Regions from separate parts of the Neomoorella thermoacetica genome, predicted to be linked through region 2. Evidence: riboswitches for the same ligand, from Rfam matches in the RefSeq annotation. Region 2 holds a riboswitch; each other region holds the start of a gene.

Region 1 (3,364 bases), 970 kb from region 2:
CCCGGCGCGGGTAAAAGACGTCAACGGGCCGGGCTACAATGGGGCCGGCATGGTTTATACCCTCACCGCCGGGGATAAGGGAGGGCTCCCGGCCGGCGTCCCCGCTAGGATAAAATATGAAGAGCGGCAGGGGTTGGACCGGGACCTCCTAGGCGTTTACCAGGTGAAAAGCGATGGTTCTCTGGTTTACCTCGGCGGTCATGGGGTGGACGGGAGTCCCTACCTGGAATTTTCGTTACCGGGTGATGGCAGTTATGCCGTTTTGGAGTACCGGGCTGATTTTGCCGACCTGGCGGGCCACTGGGCGGCCAGGGATGTCCAGGTCATGGCGGCCAGGCATATCGCCGCCGGCGTGGGCGAGGGGCGGTTTGAGCCCGACCGAGACATTACCCGGGCCGAATTTACGAGCCTCCTGCAGCGGGTCCTGGGCCTGCCGGTAAAAGGAACGGTAACCGGCTTTAGCGATGTGCCGGCCGATGCCTGGTACGCTCCCTCCGTGGCCGCCGCCGTCCGGGCGGGGCTGGTGCACGGGTATGAGGATAGTACCTTTAAACCCGATAATCCGGTGACCAGGGCCGAGATGGCGGCCATGCTGGGCAACGCCCTGGCCTTGCAGGGCCTGGCCGTGAAGGTGGAGCCTGGTCAGGTAGAAGCCGTCCTGCAACCCTATCGGGACCAGGCGGCCGTACCTTCCTGGGCCCGGCCGGCCATGGCCGCGGCTGTGACGGCCGGTATTGTCGGCGGCCGCGAAGGCGGCCTGGCGCCCCTTGAGCGCGCCACCAGGGCCGAGGCCATAGTGATGCTTGAGCGGCTGATGGATAAAGCCGGCTGGAGATAGGCCCGTGGGTTGCCCCCTGCCCCTGCCGTGAAAGCGGCAGGGGCGTTTTTTCGCCCTGGAGAAAGCAAGTACCCTGGCGCCCCGTCGCTGTCCGGATTACCGGGACGCGGCGGGGCCCAGGGTACCCAGGAGGCAGAAGGGTTTTTCCGCCCGGCGCCCCGTGGTCTCCAGGGCGGCCCGGTCGCCGGCGGCGAGGATGCAGGTGGCAGGGCCGGCCGACTTTAGCAGGGCCGGCCCTGTGAGGCCCGGCCTCCAGTTGATTTGCAGCCCGTATAATGCGGCCAGGTCCCTGGCCTCGGCCAGGATGCCCCTGGAGCCGGCGGGGACGATTTCCCGGATGCCCGGCTGGTCAAGGAGCAGGCGCACGGTTTTCAGGTCTACGATTTCCGGGTCGTCGAGGAAGACCTCGGTTCCGACCTTGGGCCGTCCGAAGAGGGCCAGGGTATCGCCGGCAGCCAGGCGTCCCATTAACAGCTCTGCGGTTGTTGCCAGGCCGATGACGGTGATCCCTATCCCGGACTGGGTAGTAGGTATATTTTTTTCGCTGCTGCCGGTAAGGGTTTTCTCCGGGTCGATGCCCAGGACGCGCATCTCGTCGGCCACACCCTCCCGGATGGCCGCACCTGCAGGCTCCGGCTCGACACAGAGGGTGTTGACGACGCATACCGGCCAGGCACCTAACGCCAGGACTTCCATCAGGGCCACCCTGGCGGTAAAACGGCCCAGGACGTACCCGGGCACCCGCACCACGTCGGCTTCCTTGGGGCCGATGGCCCCGGCGGAGTCGCAGGCGATCACCAGGGATCTTTGCGCATCCAGGTCCAGGATGGTCAAGTCCCGGTAGCGGCGGGGGGAAAGGGTGGCCGGGGTCATTTGCCTTCACCTTTCCCCCGGCCGGCGGCATAGCTGGCGGGAAATACCCGGCGCAGGCTGGTGAAGGCCGTCGCGGCCAGGACGATGTTCAGGGCGGAAGCGATCAGCAGGGGCACCACCATGGCCAGGAAGAATGCTTTGCCGAACCCCGGCAGGGGGATGAACAGCGCCGGGAGTAAGAGACCGTTGAGGGCTATTCCCGCTGCTATCCCCAGCCAGGGGGAAAAGCGGTAGAAAATGGCAAAGAGGGCGACGACAGCGGCCATGCCGGCGGCAATAACCAGGTGGAGGGGCGGGGTGAGGGGGAACCCGGCGGTAAAGGCGGTGAGCAGGTGCCCCAGGGCTGCTATCAGGGCCCCGTCGGCGGGACCCAGGATGAGGGCGCCGAGAAAGCCGGGAAAAGAATCGAAGGCCGGGGTGCCGGTGATGCTGGGTATTTTTAGATTGGCGCCCACAGTTGACAGGGCGATGAGCATGGCCAGGGTGGCCAGGCGTCTGGCCGTCCAGCGGCTTGCCTTAACGGCCGGGGAGGAAAGTTCCGGTTTTGCCATGTTTGCTTCTCCTTTCTAAAGAAGATTTTGTCAGGGGCGAAATGGGGCCGGGCCACCCGCAACAAAAAAGTCCCCAGCCGTCTACCGGCTGGGGACTTTACCATCATCCCCGGTTGCTTCTCCCCTTTCCTGGCGAAGGTGAGAGGTCATATGGACAGGCAGGTCTCCTGGCTCGCGCTTCCTTGTTTAGCGATGCCTTCCCGGGAACTATCCCAGTGGCGTTATATCGCCAACTCCACGCTCACAGTGGCGGGACCGCGCCGGATCGCCGCCTGAAAAGGCGGTTACCGGACTTCCCTATTCTCCCCCTCCCGGGGGCACCTGTCCATTTTTTTCATATATGGTTGTCAATTATTAATATAATCCACCACCGGGCTTTTGGCAAGCCCTGTTTCCGAAAGTAAGCCCGGGAAAGACTTCCCGGGGGCAGGTAGCCGCACCCCCGCCTTTGGGTGTACTGGAACTCCAATCAATTGGTAGCTTACCTGATACAGATACCCTTATAAAACCACGGGACTAACCCTAGAAGAGATAAACAAGCCCCGCCGCTGTTCGATTACCGGGCCGCGACGGGGCTATGTTGTCCGTTTATTCCTGGCGGAAAAGACCGGTTCCGGCCGGGTTACCCTGGCTCACCATCCAATTTACCGCCAGTTCTCCCGGGGCGGTAACCCGTTTACCCTCTGCTACCTCCAGGGCTGCCAGGCCGGTGTCGGGATAGGCGCTTTCGCCGTGCTGGGAGAGATCCAGGCCGGCTTCCTCTTCCTCGGCTGTGACCCGCAGAGGTGTCAACAGGGAGACGACCTTGAGAATGCCGTAGGTCACTGCGGCGGTAAAGATCCAGGCCGCCGCCACGCCTACCACCTGTACCCCCAGCAAATGGGCGTTGCCGTAAAGCAGGCCGTCGGCCCCGGCGGGGTTCACGGCTTTGGTGGCAAAGATGCCGGTGGCAATGGCCCCCCAGGTACCGCCGACGCCGTGGCAGCCAAAGGCGTCCAGGGAATCGTCGTAGCCCAGTTTAACCTTGGCCACGGCCACTGACAGGCAACAAAGGGCGCCGCCGATACCGCCGATTACCAGGGCCGCCGGGGGAGTGACGAAA
Region 2 (3,364 bases):
GTACCGGATCTTTTGAGCCGGGGGACGGTGGTTTCCCTGGCCGCCGATGGCGCGCCCTGCAATAACAACCTGGACGCTTTCATGGAAATGCGGCTGGCGGCGCTAATTCAAAAGCCTGTCCACGGCCCTACGTCCATGCCGGCGTCTGTAATCTTTGAAATGGCCACCCTGGGTGGGGCCCGAGCCATGGGAATGGAAAAGGAAATCGGCAGCCTGGAAGTGGGGAAGAAGGCTGACCTGGCCCTGGTCTCCGTGGATGGCCTCCATACCCAGCCAGAAGACGGCGTTAACGTCTACACCCAGCTGGTCTACCAGGCTAAAGGGTCGGACGTCACCCTGACCATGGTCGACGGCAAAATCGTCATGGAGAAGGGCGAACTGAAGACCATAGATGTCGATGAAGTCCGGCGGAAGGCCAACCAGGCCATCCAGCGTGTCGCCCACAGAGCCGGGCTGGCTTAGCTTTTTAATACACATATAATCTGAATTAGTACCCCTGGACATCCTACCCAGGTTATGATAAAATAGCCTTAAAATGAATATGTTCCAGGCAAATACGGGAAGTCAGTGCAAATCTGACACGGTCCCGCCACTGTGAGGGGGAGCAGGCACCATAAGCCACTGGCCCACACTCAGCAAAATCCTGCCGTTACGGGTTAACTTCGTTCAGAAGTTAGCCGGGACGGTTTAGCTAAAGGGGTTGAGTGCTGGACTGGGAAGGCGGTGCGGTAGCTGTGAGCCCGAGTCAGGATACCGGTTGCCTGGGAAACCTTTACCCCTACGTCGGATAGGGGGTGGTTGGCCAGAATCATGGCAAGCAAACCCTCTGCTTTAGGTAGGAGCAGGGGGTTTTTAAATTGCATACAGAGTGGGTGCGCGGTCTCGAGTAGACCGGGCTTAAATTCAGCCGCCGGCAGGGGAGAGGTGGAGCAAAACGCCGCCTGGAAGCGGGGACTTGCAGCCACCGATGATGCCCGGCCAACAGGCTAGCCTGTCTGAATTCCACCAGGGGATTAACCCGGGGAGGTGGTGTATTGAGGCATGCCTGTTTGACGGCAGCACCATTCGCTCCCCGGCATTATTGCCGGGGATTTTAGTTTTCGCAAGGAGGGCATGGCCTCTTGATTTTGGTGGTAGGGAGTACCGGGGAGGGAAGGCAGTTAACCCGCAGCCTCCGGGAGGCCGGTTATCAAATTGTAACCTGGGCTGACAGTACCTACGGAGAGCAGCTGGCCCGGCAGGATGGGGCGGTAGCAATATTAACAGGTCCTTTTACGGAGGATAATCTAGCTGCCCTGGAGAGTAACAGGCAGTTGGAAGCAGTCATTGATGCCACCCTACCTTATCCCAACCATATATCCCGGACCCTGGAAGCCTGGTGCCGGCAACAACAGATATATTACCTGCGTTTTTTACGTGCCGAGACAAGGCTGCCGGATGACAATCTCATCTATCAGGTGGCCACCTGGGACGAAGCCGCTCGAACAGCCGCACGGCTGGGAGAGACCATTTTTTTAACAACCGGTACCAATAACCTGGAAGTTTTCGTCAAAAACCCGCTGCTAAAAGGCAAGCGAATCGTGGTCCGGGTATTACCTGAACACCAGGTAATTAAAAAATGCCAGGACTTGGGCTTGACGCCCCGCGACATTATCGCCATGCAGGGGCCTTTCTCCAAAGAAATAAATAAAGCCATGTTTAAAGCCTGCAAGGCTGGCGTCGTCGTCACCCGCGATGCCGGCCCGGCTGGCGGCACCGAGGCCAAAATCGCCGCCGCCCTGGCGCTAAAAATACCGGTAGTAGTAATCAAGCGGCCTGCCATTCAGTACCGTTACCCTGTCTATACAGTTTCTGAAGCCGTCGCCCTGCTGCAAAAGATAGCGCCTCCGCAATTAGATGTGGGAAATGAGACGTGAAGGGGGTACATACGATGTTCCGCCGTACAACCTGGTTAACACTGTATCTTCTCCTGGCTATGGCCGCGCTGGCCCGGCCGGCCTTTGCCATGCATATCGCCGAAGGCTTCCTGCCTTTCAATTGGGCCGCCTTTTGGTTTATCGTCGTCCTGCCCTTCTGGATCTGGGGCCTGCGCTCCATCCGGCATACCGTTAAAAGTAACCCCGGCCTGAAAATGCTCCTGGGCCTGGCCGGCGCCTATACCTTTGTCCTCTCGGCCTTGAAACTCCCTTCAGTGACCGGGAGCTGTTCCCATCCTACCGGCATCGGCCTGGGGGCCGTTCTCTTCGGCCCGGCAGCCATGAGCATCCTGGGGGGCATTGTTCTCCTCTTCCAGGCCCTGTTACTGGCCCACGGGGGTCTTAGTACCCTGGGCGCCAACACCTTTTCCATGGCCGTCGTCGGTCCCTTTGTGGCCTACGGCCTTTACCGCCTGGTAAGAAAGCTCAAAGGGTCAATGCCCCTGGCCGTCTTCCTGGCTGCCACCCTGGGTGATTTGATGACCTATGTCACCACCTCCCTCCAGCTCGCCCTGGCTTTCCCGGCCCAGGCCGGGGGAGTGGTAGCTTCCATGCTCAAATTCATGGGCATCTTTGCCGTTACCCAACTACCTCTGGCCATCAGTGAGGGCTTTTTAACGGTCATCGTCTTTAACCTTCTGGCCACCTATAACAAAAACGACCTGGAGGAGCTGTCAATCATGCCGGGGAAGACGGCGGCTGAAGGTGGCCCCAGCCGGCAGTACAGCCGGTAAAAGAACGCCCGGAACGTCCCTATCGCAACACTTCAAATATGGCAGTTGTTCAGTGGAGCCACTCATGGGGGCTGGCGCCCCCATCACGATAAAAATCAAGCCACCCCCGCCGCCGAGCAAGGCTAAGCGCGAAGTTTGCTAGCCGAGAACCACCGGAGCCCGCAGACTGTACCATCCAGCCCATTAGAAGCTGGAGTACAGCCCAACCAGCAATCGCCATTTTTGCTAAAACCCTATTTTCGGAGGAGGCGTAATTAATGAGTACCGCCCATAAAAATTTCTTGTTACTCCTTATGGTTATTCTCCTGGCCGCAGTGCCTTTCCTCATACACCGGAGCGCGGAGTTTGCCGGTGCCGACGACCGGGCGGCAGAGGCCATCACCCAGATCCGTCCCGACTATAAGCCCTGGGTTAAACCTGTCTGGGAACCGCCCAGCGGGGAAGTGGAAACCTTCCTTTTTGCCTCCCAGGCAGCCATCGGCAGCGGTATCGTCTGCTACTTCCTGGGCTACAGCAAGGGCAAGAAACAGCAGGAGTCAAAGTAGATGTTTAACATTGACCAGTACGCCTACAGCAACCGCCTCAAACAGGTTCACCCGGGCGAAAAAATGGCTTTTGCCCTGGCAACCCTCCTGATCGCCCTGGTGGCGCCCC
Region 3 (3,364 bases), 140 kb from region 2:
AAGGGGTAATCCTGGATATTGATCCCTCCACGGGCCGGGCTGCCGGGATCCAGCGGGTACAGCATTATTGTAATCCTTGAAAGGGATCCTCATGAGGAAATTAAAACTTAAAAGAATTGTATGCTTTTTAAGAGGAGTTTCACCACCTGTGGCGAAATAGTATTTGAAGGTCTATGGTGAGGGGGAATAGCCCATGGAGGTCCTGAAGGTAGCAGCCCGGTCCAATCCGAATTCGGTTGCCGGGGCCCTGGCGGGGGTATTGCGTGAAAAGGGCGGGGTAGAAATCCAGGCTGTCGGCGCCGCTGCCCTGAATCAGGCCATAAAAGCCGTGGCCATTGCCAGGGGGTTTGTTTCTCCCAACGGACTGGATATTGTCTGCATCCCTGCCTTTGCCGATATTCAGATTGAAGGCCAGGAACGTACGGCCATGAAACTAATCGTCGAACCGCGGAAAACCCAGTAAATTTGAAGCCTGCTTACCGTGAGGGAGCAGGCTTCAGGTTATAATATATAGCAAAGAATATACTTGGGGATAGAAATATGGTCGTAAGCGCCGATTTACATACCCATACTACAGCTTCTGACGGACAGCTATGCCCGGCCAAGATGGTAAGGCTGGCCCGGGAAAGGGGACTGACGGCCCTGGGCATTACCGACCATGATACCGTTTCTGGCCTTGCTGAAGCCCTGGCTGCCGGCCGTGAAGTGGGCTTAAAGGTTATTCCCGGGATAGAATTGAGTACCGAATGGGAGGGGCGGGAGATTCACCTTCTAGGTTATGGCCTGGACTGGGAGCAGGGAGAACTCATGGCTTTTCTGGAAACCATGCGCCAGGCTCGCCAGCGGCGCAATCTGAAGATCGTAGCCAGGCTCAGGGATCTGGGTTATAACCTGACCATGGCTGACGTCGCGAGGGAAGCCAAGGGTGAGACTACAGGCCGTCCCCATATAGCGGCGGCACTGGTCCAGAAGGGATATCTGCCCTCCATTGATGCCGCCTTTAAAGCCCTCCTGGATAGGGGTCGACCGGCCTATGTACCACGGGCTAAAATTCCGCCCTCTGTGGCTGTGAAGGTAATTCTGGAGGCAGGTGGGGTACCTGTTCTGGCCCACCCCGGGCTGAGCCAGGCCGATGACATTATTCCCGCGTTGGTAAACTCCGGGCTCCAGGGCCTGGAGGTTTATTACCCCCACCATGATCCTGTCACCAGGGAGCGTTACCTGAAACTAGCCTCCAGGTACGATTTGGTAGTGACTGGTGGTTCCGATTTCCATGGCCGGTCGGGAGACAGCCATGCTGATCTGGGTTCCTGCACCATCGGAGCTCCGGAACTGGTACGGCTCAAGGAGAGGTGGCAAAGGATCAGGGATGCGGGCGACTAAGGATTAGTTTTTGGTCATATACTTTAGCAAGAAATAAAAGGGGGTGGGCCCGTTGGCTGGAGATAGCCAGGTAGCCCTTTACCAGCGTATTCAAGAGCTGGAGAACAGAGTTGAACAACTGCGGATCAGCCGGCGTGTCCTGATGCGCCTGGTGGAAAAAAGTGAAAACGAAAAATGGGAGCTGGTAAACCGCCTGCGCCAGGAAAAAGAGCAACTCCGGGCTCGTAACCGCCGTTACGCCCGGGTCATCTGGCAAAAAAATAGAGAGTTGGTATTCCTTAACTGTAAACTCCGGGGGGATATTGTATCATAGGACTTGACCTGGGCCAGGTGGTGGTTTATACTATAAGCAAATTTAATAAACAACAGGTGCCTGCAGGGTTAAAAGGGAATCAGGTGTAAATCCTGAGCGGTCGCGCCACTGTAACCGGGGAGTTTTTCCTCAGAGGCCACTGGTGATCTACTGGGAAGGCGAGGAAAAGTAATGAGCCGGGAGCCAGGAAACCTGCCTGTTGGTTCAACCCTCGCGTAAAGGGGCGAAATATAAACTTAAGGTTCTTACTCCAGCCATGGTCGCGAGGCTGGAGTTTGTTCTTTATAAACCTCCCATGCCGCCGGGGGAAACCATGTATTCTAACGTGGGGAGAGTATTATATGGAACGCGGGCCGCTAATTATGGTGACCGGGGGAAGCCGGAGCGGCAAGAGTAGCCTGGCCGAGAAACTGGCCGGGGAAGCAGGTGGCCAAGTGGTTTATCTGGCAACGGCCATGATTAATGATGAAGAAATGGCCGCCCGGGTAGACCTCCATCGAAACCGGCGGCCAGCCAGCTGGCGGACGATAGAAACCCCCCTGGAAGTCATCGAGACCATAAGACAGGAAGGCCGGCAGGCTGACACCCTGCTCCTTGATAGCCTGGGAATGTGGCTCAGTAATCTCTTGAACAATTACCATTACGAGGCTGAAAAAAACCGGGAACAAAGGGAAGAGTTGATAGCAAGGATTACCTCCAGATTCAGGGAACTGGCAACTACAGCCTACCAGGTCAGGGCCAGGGTAATTGTAGTTACTGAAGAAGTAGGTCTGGGCCTGGTGCCACCCTATCCCCTGGGACGGCTGTTTCGCGATCTCCTGGGCCTGGCTAACCAGGAATTAGCCCGCCAGGCGGACAGGGTATACCTGGTGGTGGCAGGGCTGCCTGTAGTCCTTAAAGGTGGGGAACAAGCTGTAACTGCGTGGTAAACCTTGGGGTTACAGGGCGAGCCCTAAAAGCGTCTCATCCTGCCACCGACCTGTGGCTTCCAGAGAAAACTACACTTGCCGACATTTTTCTGAAGCGAGCTATTTTCGGAGGAAAAAGCAGTGGTCCAAAAATTACGTCGGGGTTATACCACGGGGACCTGCGCTGCAGGGGCAGCCAAGGCAGCAGCCCTGGCCCTGTGGCGAGGGGAAGAGGTCCAAGAAATTACCCTGACCCTGCCCCGGGGAGAAATAATAACTTTACCCGTTACCGTACATAAAGGTGTTGAAGAGGCCGAAGCCATCATCATAAAAGACGCCGGTGATGACCCCGATGTTACCCACGGAGTTGCCATTCACGTAAGGGCCAGGAAACAAGCCGGGGGCATTACCCTGCGGGGCGGCGAGGGTATAGGGATAGTCACCCGCCCCGGCCTGGCGGTGCCGGTGGGGGAACCGGCCATTAACCCCGTGCCCCGGGCCATGATCAAGGAGGCCGTAGCTGCCATTGTTCCCCCTGGCTTGGGTATGGAATTGGAGATTAGCATTCCGGAAGGCGCAAGGTTAGCCAGGCGTACCCTCAATCCCCGCCTGGGGATCGAGGGCGGTTTATCTATCCTCGGCACCACCGGCATCGTCGAACCCATGTCCGAAGAGGCCTTCCGGAACTCCCTGGTTCCCCAAATCGATGTTGCCCTGGCCGCCGGCTGGGAGACCCTGGTTTTAACCCCTGGTCGCCTGG
Region 4 (3,364 bases), 250 kb from region 2:
ATGCTATTTCAGCTTTAGGGTCAGAAATAATGGCTCCCGCCGAAGCCGAGACCTCCTGGGCCAGGTCAATTTTATTTTGGAGCAGATCTTTTTTCAGAGCGAGTATTTCGGCCCGGTTCATTGCTTTATCGCTACCAGTAACTACTACGGCTTTTTTGACTTCGCTTAAAGGCGCGATTTCCGCTGCATCTTCTTTCAATTCCAGCAACTGGTTGATTTTTCCCATGGCATCCAGGGCAGCATCGGGAGCTTGCAGGGCTGCGGGAAGTTTTTTATTCTGCTCCTTCAGGTCGGCCGGTGTCGTATTTGCCGGTGAGGCGGGCGTACTGCCTTTCAGCAAGCTGTCCCAGGTCGGGCCGGGGGAATTCAGGTCCATACTGTACCACCAGATCACCTGGTCGCCGTCCCGGACGATTTCCTGGGAAGCGCTCACCATGGGTACGCTGCCGTTTACCTTATACATCCAGCCGTTCATGCCGCTGTTGGCCTGCCCGGCTATGCTTTTAACGAAGCCGCCGGCTTCTTCATAGGGGAGGCCGGTGGCCTCCAGGGCGCCAAGGGCCGTCAGGCCCCACCTACCGTCTTTACTCACCGTGACCGCACCGGGGCCGTAGAGAAGCTCGCCGTTCCGGCCTACCACGGCAATATCGACGGTACAGCCGCCGGACCCCCCTGTAGATGACGTTGCGGACTCTGTTACAGTGAGACTGGCCGTCGCCGCCAGGCCGTTATATGTAGCCCTAACTACAGTCTGCCCGGTTTGAAGGCCGGTTGCCAGGCCGTTAACAACTTCAGCAATGTTGCCGTTGTCCACCGACCAGGCGGCATCCCGGGTCACGTCGCTGCTCGTGCCGTTCAAATAATTCATTATGGCCTTAAACTGCCGTTGGCCATTGACGTTCACGGTGGCTGTTGCCGGGGTTATGGCCAGCCCCGGAGAAGCTACAGAACCGGCCCTTCCTTCCAGAATTAAATAAGCATAAAGGGATTCCGTGGCATCAAGGGCGTTCTTCGTAGTGCCGAAACTCCCGTCGCTATTGGGGGCTAGCTGCACCATATAGTCAACGGGCGTCATCCCCTGGGCGCTTTTCCAGGTGGCTGGATCCACATCTAATCTTTGCAGAGTGACAATCAGCTCGGCGGTGTCGACTGCAGGGTCGTCAGGCCACGGCTGTGTAGTATAGACACTTCCATCAGGTTGCTGCCACTTCCGGAGGTAGGCCAGGCCGTTAGTGATGGCGGCCTGGATCTGCTGGTCACCGGCGGCATTGGGCAGATAGGTCAATGCCCGGATGGCCTGGCAGGTGGTCATAAAGTCCGGGTAGAAATCCGTGCCCCACGTACTGCCCCACGCGCCATAATTTTCACCCGCCGTAGTACATTGGGTGTTAAGGAGATATTCACGCGCGTAAATAACATTGACCACACTGAATTCTCCGGCCCGGCCCAGGGCATCAAAAACCGGCATATCGCTGTAAACATTATTGTCGAAGTCGTTTGGGCCCTGCTTATCGGCCAAAATGGCCGCCAACTTCCTGGCCAGATCACTATATCCCCACGCCTTGACCGCCAGGAGCTCATAGGCAATATCTTTTGTCTTCGCAGTAGCGGGACTCTCAATAGTTGCATAAACGGCGTCAAGTATCGATTGCTGTAAGGATTTACCATTGTAAACCCAGTCTGAGGCTGCCAGGTCTTCACCGGCGAGGGTGAGGACGTAGGCGTCGTAGGCGCTTAACCTTTCGCCGTTATAGAAAGCTTGTTGATTAAATTGAATGGCTTTAGCAGCCAGACCATTATAATCTACGGTACCTGCCTCCACCCAGACGGGGCCTATAAATGTCGTAAGGAGGCCGAGGAGCAGGCTTATCATTACCGTCAAGGACAGGAATCGCCTCTTCATACCATTTAAGAACATGGTCAGACCCTCCATTATACAAAAATACCTACTAAATCCAGGTTTTTCGTTCACTAAACTAACCGCACATGCCCGAAAGGCAAAAACAGTCATGAAAATAGGGTTATCTTCGTACCAAATAAGGAGCATCAAAAAGCGGCCTTATCCCAACACCTCCCTGCGAACTCCCCGGGTGGGTTAGAATAGGCCGTCCAGCTACCGGTCCCGGCGCATCGTAAACTTCCAGTTGCATTTCCTTGTTGGAAGCTCCTAGCCGGACCGGCTGGCAGCATTTAAGCCTGGCCCCTCGGGACCAGACGCCTACCCTTATCAAATTAAAACCCCTGCTCCAAAATGAACAGGGGGATACACTGCTTCCCCATCCTGCGTAGGGAGCACCACTTACGACGACAAGCACCAGGTATCCTGGCTCGGGCTCACCGCTCCCCCACGCCTTCCCAGTCCGGCGCTCAGTCCCTTTAACCGCAACCCGTTAGCGGCAGGGCTCTTGCTGAATGCCGGACCAGTGGCCTGCTGTGGGGTCGCTCCCCCTCACAGTGGCGCGACCGCGCCGGACTTGCACCGGCTTCCCTTGTGGCTTGCGTTATATTTGTTGTGATAATATTCTATTCTACAAAAACCATCGAATTCCTGCCCCAAAAACTAAAAATATCTGAACCGGGAAACGGGTTCCTTTACCCTTTAATTTTTCTTATTTTAGCCACCAGGAGCAATAAAGCGGGGTAGAACAGGTAGGCAGGGAGAAAATAAAAGGGGAAGGCCCGTCCGGCAAAAATTAACATCTGGGAAAAATTCTCATAGAGGCTCATAGCTAAAAAGGTTATTAACAGTCCGGCTGGCAGCACCAGGGGACGGTAATCCCGGAGGCCGAAAACCTGGGCTGTGCCGAGGGTAAAAACATAGTAGACGACAGTCAGTTTCAGCAATATAGTAAAACTCCAGACGAAAATAATGACCGGTTCCAGCCGCTGCAAAAAGTCACCGATATTTATCATTTGAATGGCTATCAGGCTGGGGAAATTTATCCGCGCCGTTTCGGAAGGACCCAGGACGATGAGGTTACGCACCAGGACCAGGGTGGTGAGCAATGTTGCCACGGTTACCGCCAGGGCGAAGGGGGGAAAGTTTCTCCTGGGTTCGGTTAAAAAAGGTAAAATGACCAAAAAAAAGACGGCTTCGCCGAAGGGAAAAACAAAGGCCGGGTAGACCCCTCGTAAGACCGGCAGGGGCCCCCTTTCCATCACCGGGAGGAGGGCTTCCCAGTGGGCTAATCCCGGGACAGCTTCCGCCAGGGCGGTAAGAACCAAAATGGCGACAATAACAAAAGGAATTAAGAGCTCGCTTAATCGCGCCGGGATTTCTATCCCTATGCGAATGGCGTAGGCAGCCAGGCCGGCAAAAATTCCGGCGACTAAAACCATTGGCGTCTGGGGCAAGATCGCCATC

The links. Region 2 has a riboswitch for cobalamin ahead of cobK (precorrin-6A reductase). Riboswitches for the same ligand answer to the same signal wherever they lie in the genome.
Region 1: it holds a riboswitch for cobalamin, as region 2 does, so the genes downstream of both, MOTHE_RS01010 (ECF transporter S component) here and cobK (precorrin-6A reductase) in region 2, are expected to answer to the same signal.
Region 3: it holds a riboswitch for cobalamin, as region 2 does, so the genes downstream of both, cobU (bifunctional adenosylcobinamide kinase/adenosylcobinamide-phosphate guanylyltransferase) here and cobK (precorrin-6A reductase) in region 2, are expected to answer to the same signal.
Region 4: it holds a riboswitch for cobalamin, as region 2 does, so the genes downstream of both, MOTHE_RS13675 (S-layer homology domain-containing protein) here and cobK (precorrin-6A reductase) in region 2, are expected to answer to the same signal.

Annotation. Positions count from the first base shown of each region.
Region 1 covers NZ_CP012369.1:185,115-188,478, forward strand. Annotated here, with positions in the region: gene MOTHE_RS01000 (S-layer homology domain-containing protein) at 1-838, shown strand, start outside; gene MOTHE_RS01005 (AIR synthase related protein) at 935-1,711, opposite strand; gene MOTHE_RS01010 (ECF transporter S component) at 1,708-2,262, opposite strand; cobalamin riboswitch at 2,403-2,602, opposite strand; gene MOTHE_RS01015 (ammonium transporter) at 2,851-3,364, opposite strand, start outside.
Region 2 covers NZ_CP012369.1:1,153,301-1,156,664, reverse strand. Annotated here, with positions in the region: gene MOTHE_RS05815 (5'-deoxyadenosine deaminase) at 1-462, shown strand, start outside; cobalamin riboswitch at 532-779, shown strand; gene cobK (precorrin-6A reductase) at 1,131-1,916, shown strand; gene MOTHE_RS05805 (energy-coupling factor ABC transporter permease) at 1,931-2,710, shown strand; gene MOTHE_RS05800 (energy-coupling factor ABC transporter substrate-binding protein) at 2,968-3,255, shown strand; gene cbiQ (cobalt ECF transporter T component CbiQ) at 3,256-3,364, shown strand, end outside.
Region 3 covers NZ_CP012369.1:1,009,477-1,012,840, forward strand. Annotated here, with positions in the region: gene MOTHE_RS05055 (TIGR00282 family metallophosphoesterase) at 1-80, shown strand, start outside; gene MOTHE_RS05060 (stage V sporulation protein S) at 194-463, shown strand; gene MOTHE_RS05065 (PHP domain-containing protein) at 541-1,383, shown strand; gene MOTHE_RS05070 (hypothetical protein) at 1,436-1,696, shown strand; cobalamin riboswitch at 1,734-1,910, shown strand; gene cobU (bifunctional adenosylcobinamide kinase/adenosylcobinamide-phosphate guanylyltransferase) at 2,038-2,625, shown strand; gene cbiD (cobalt-precorrin-5B (C(1))-methyltransferase CbiD) at 2,746-3,364, shown strand, end outside.
Region 4 covers NZ_CP012369.1:1,401,277-1,404,640, forward strand. Annotated here, with positions in the region: gene MOTHE_RS13675 (S-layer homology domain-containing protein) at 1-1,918, opposite strand, end outside; cobalamin riboswitch at 2,297-2,564, opposite strand; gene MOTHE_RS07035 (GerAB/ArcD/ProY family transporter) at 2,593-3,364, opposite strand, start outside.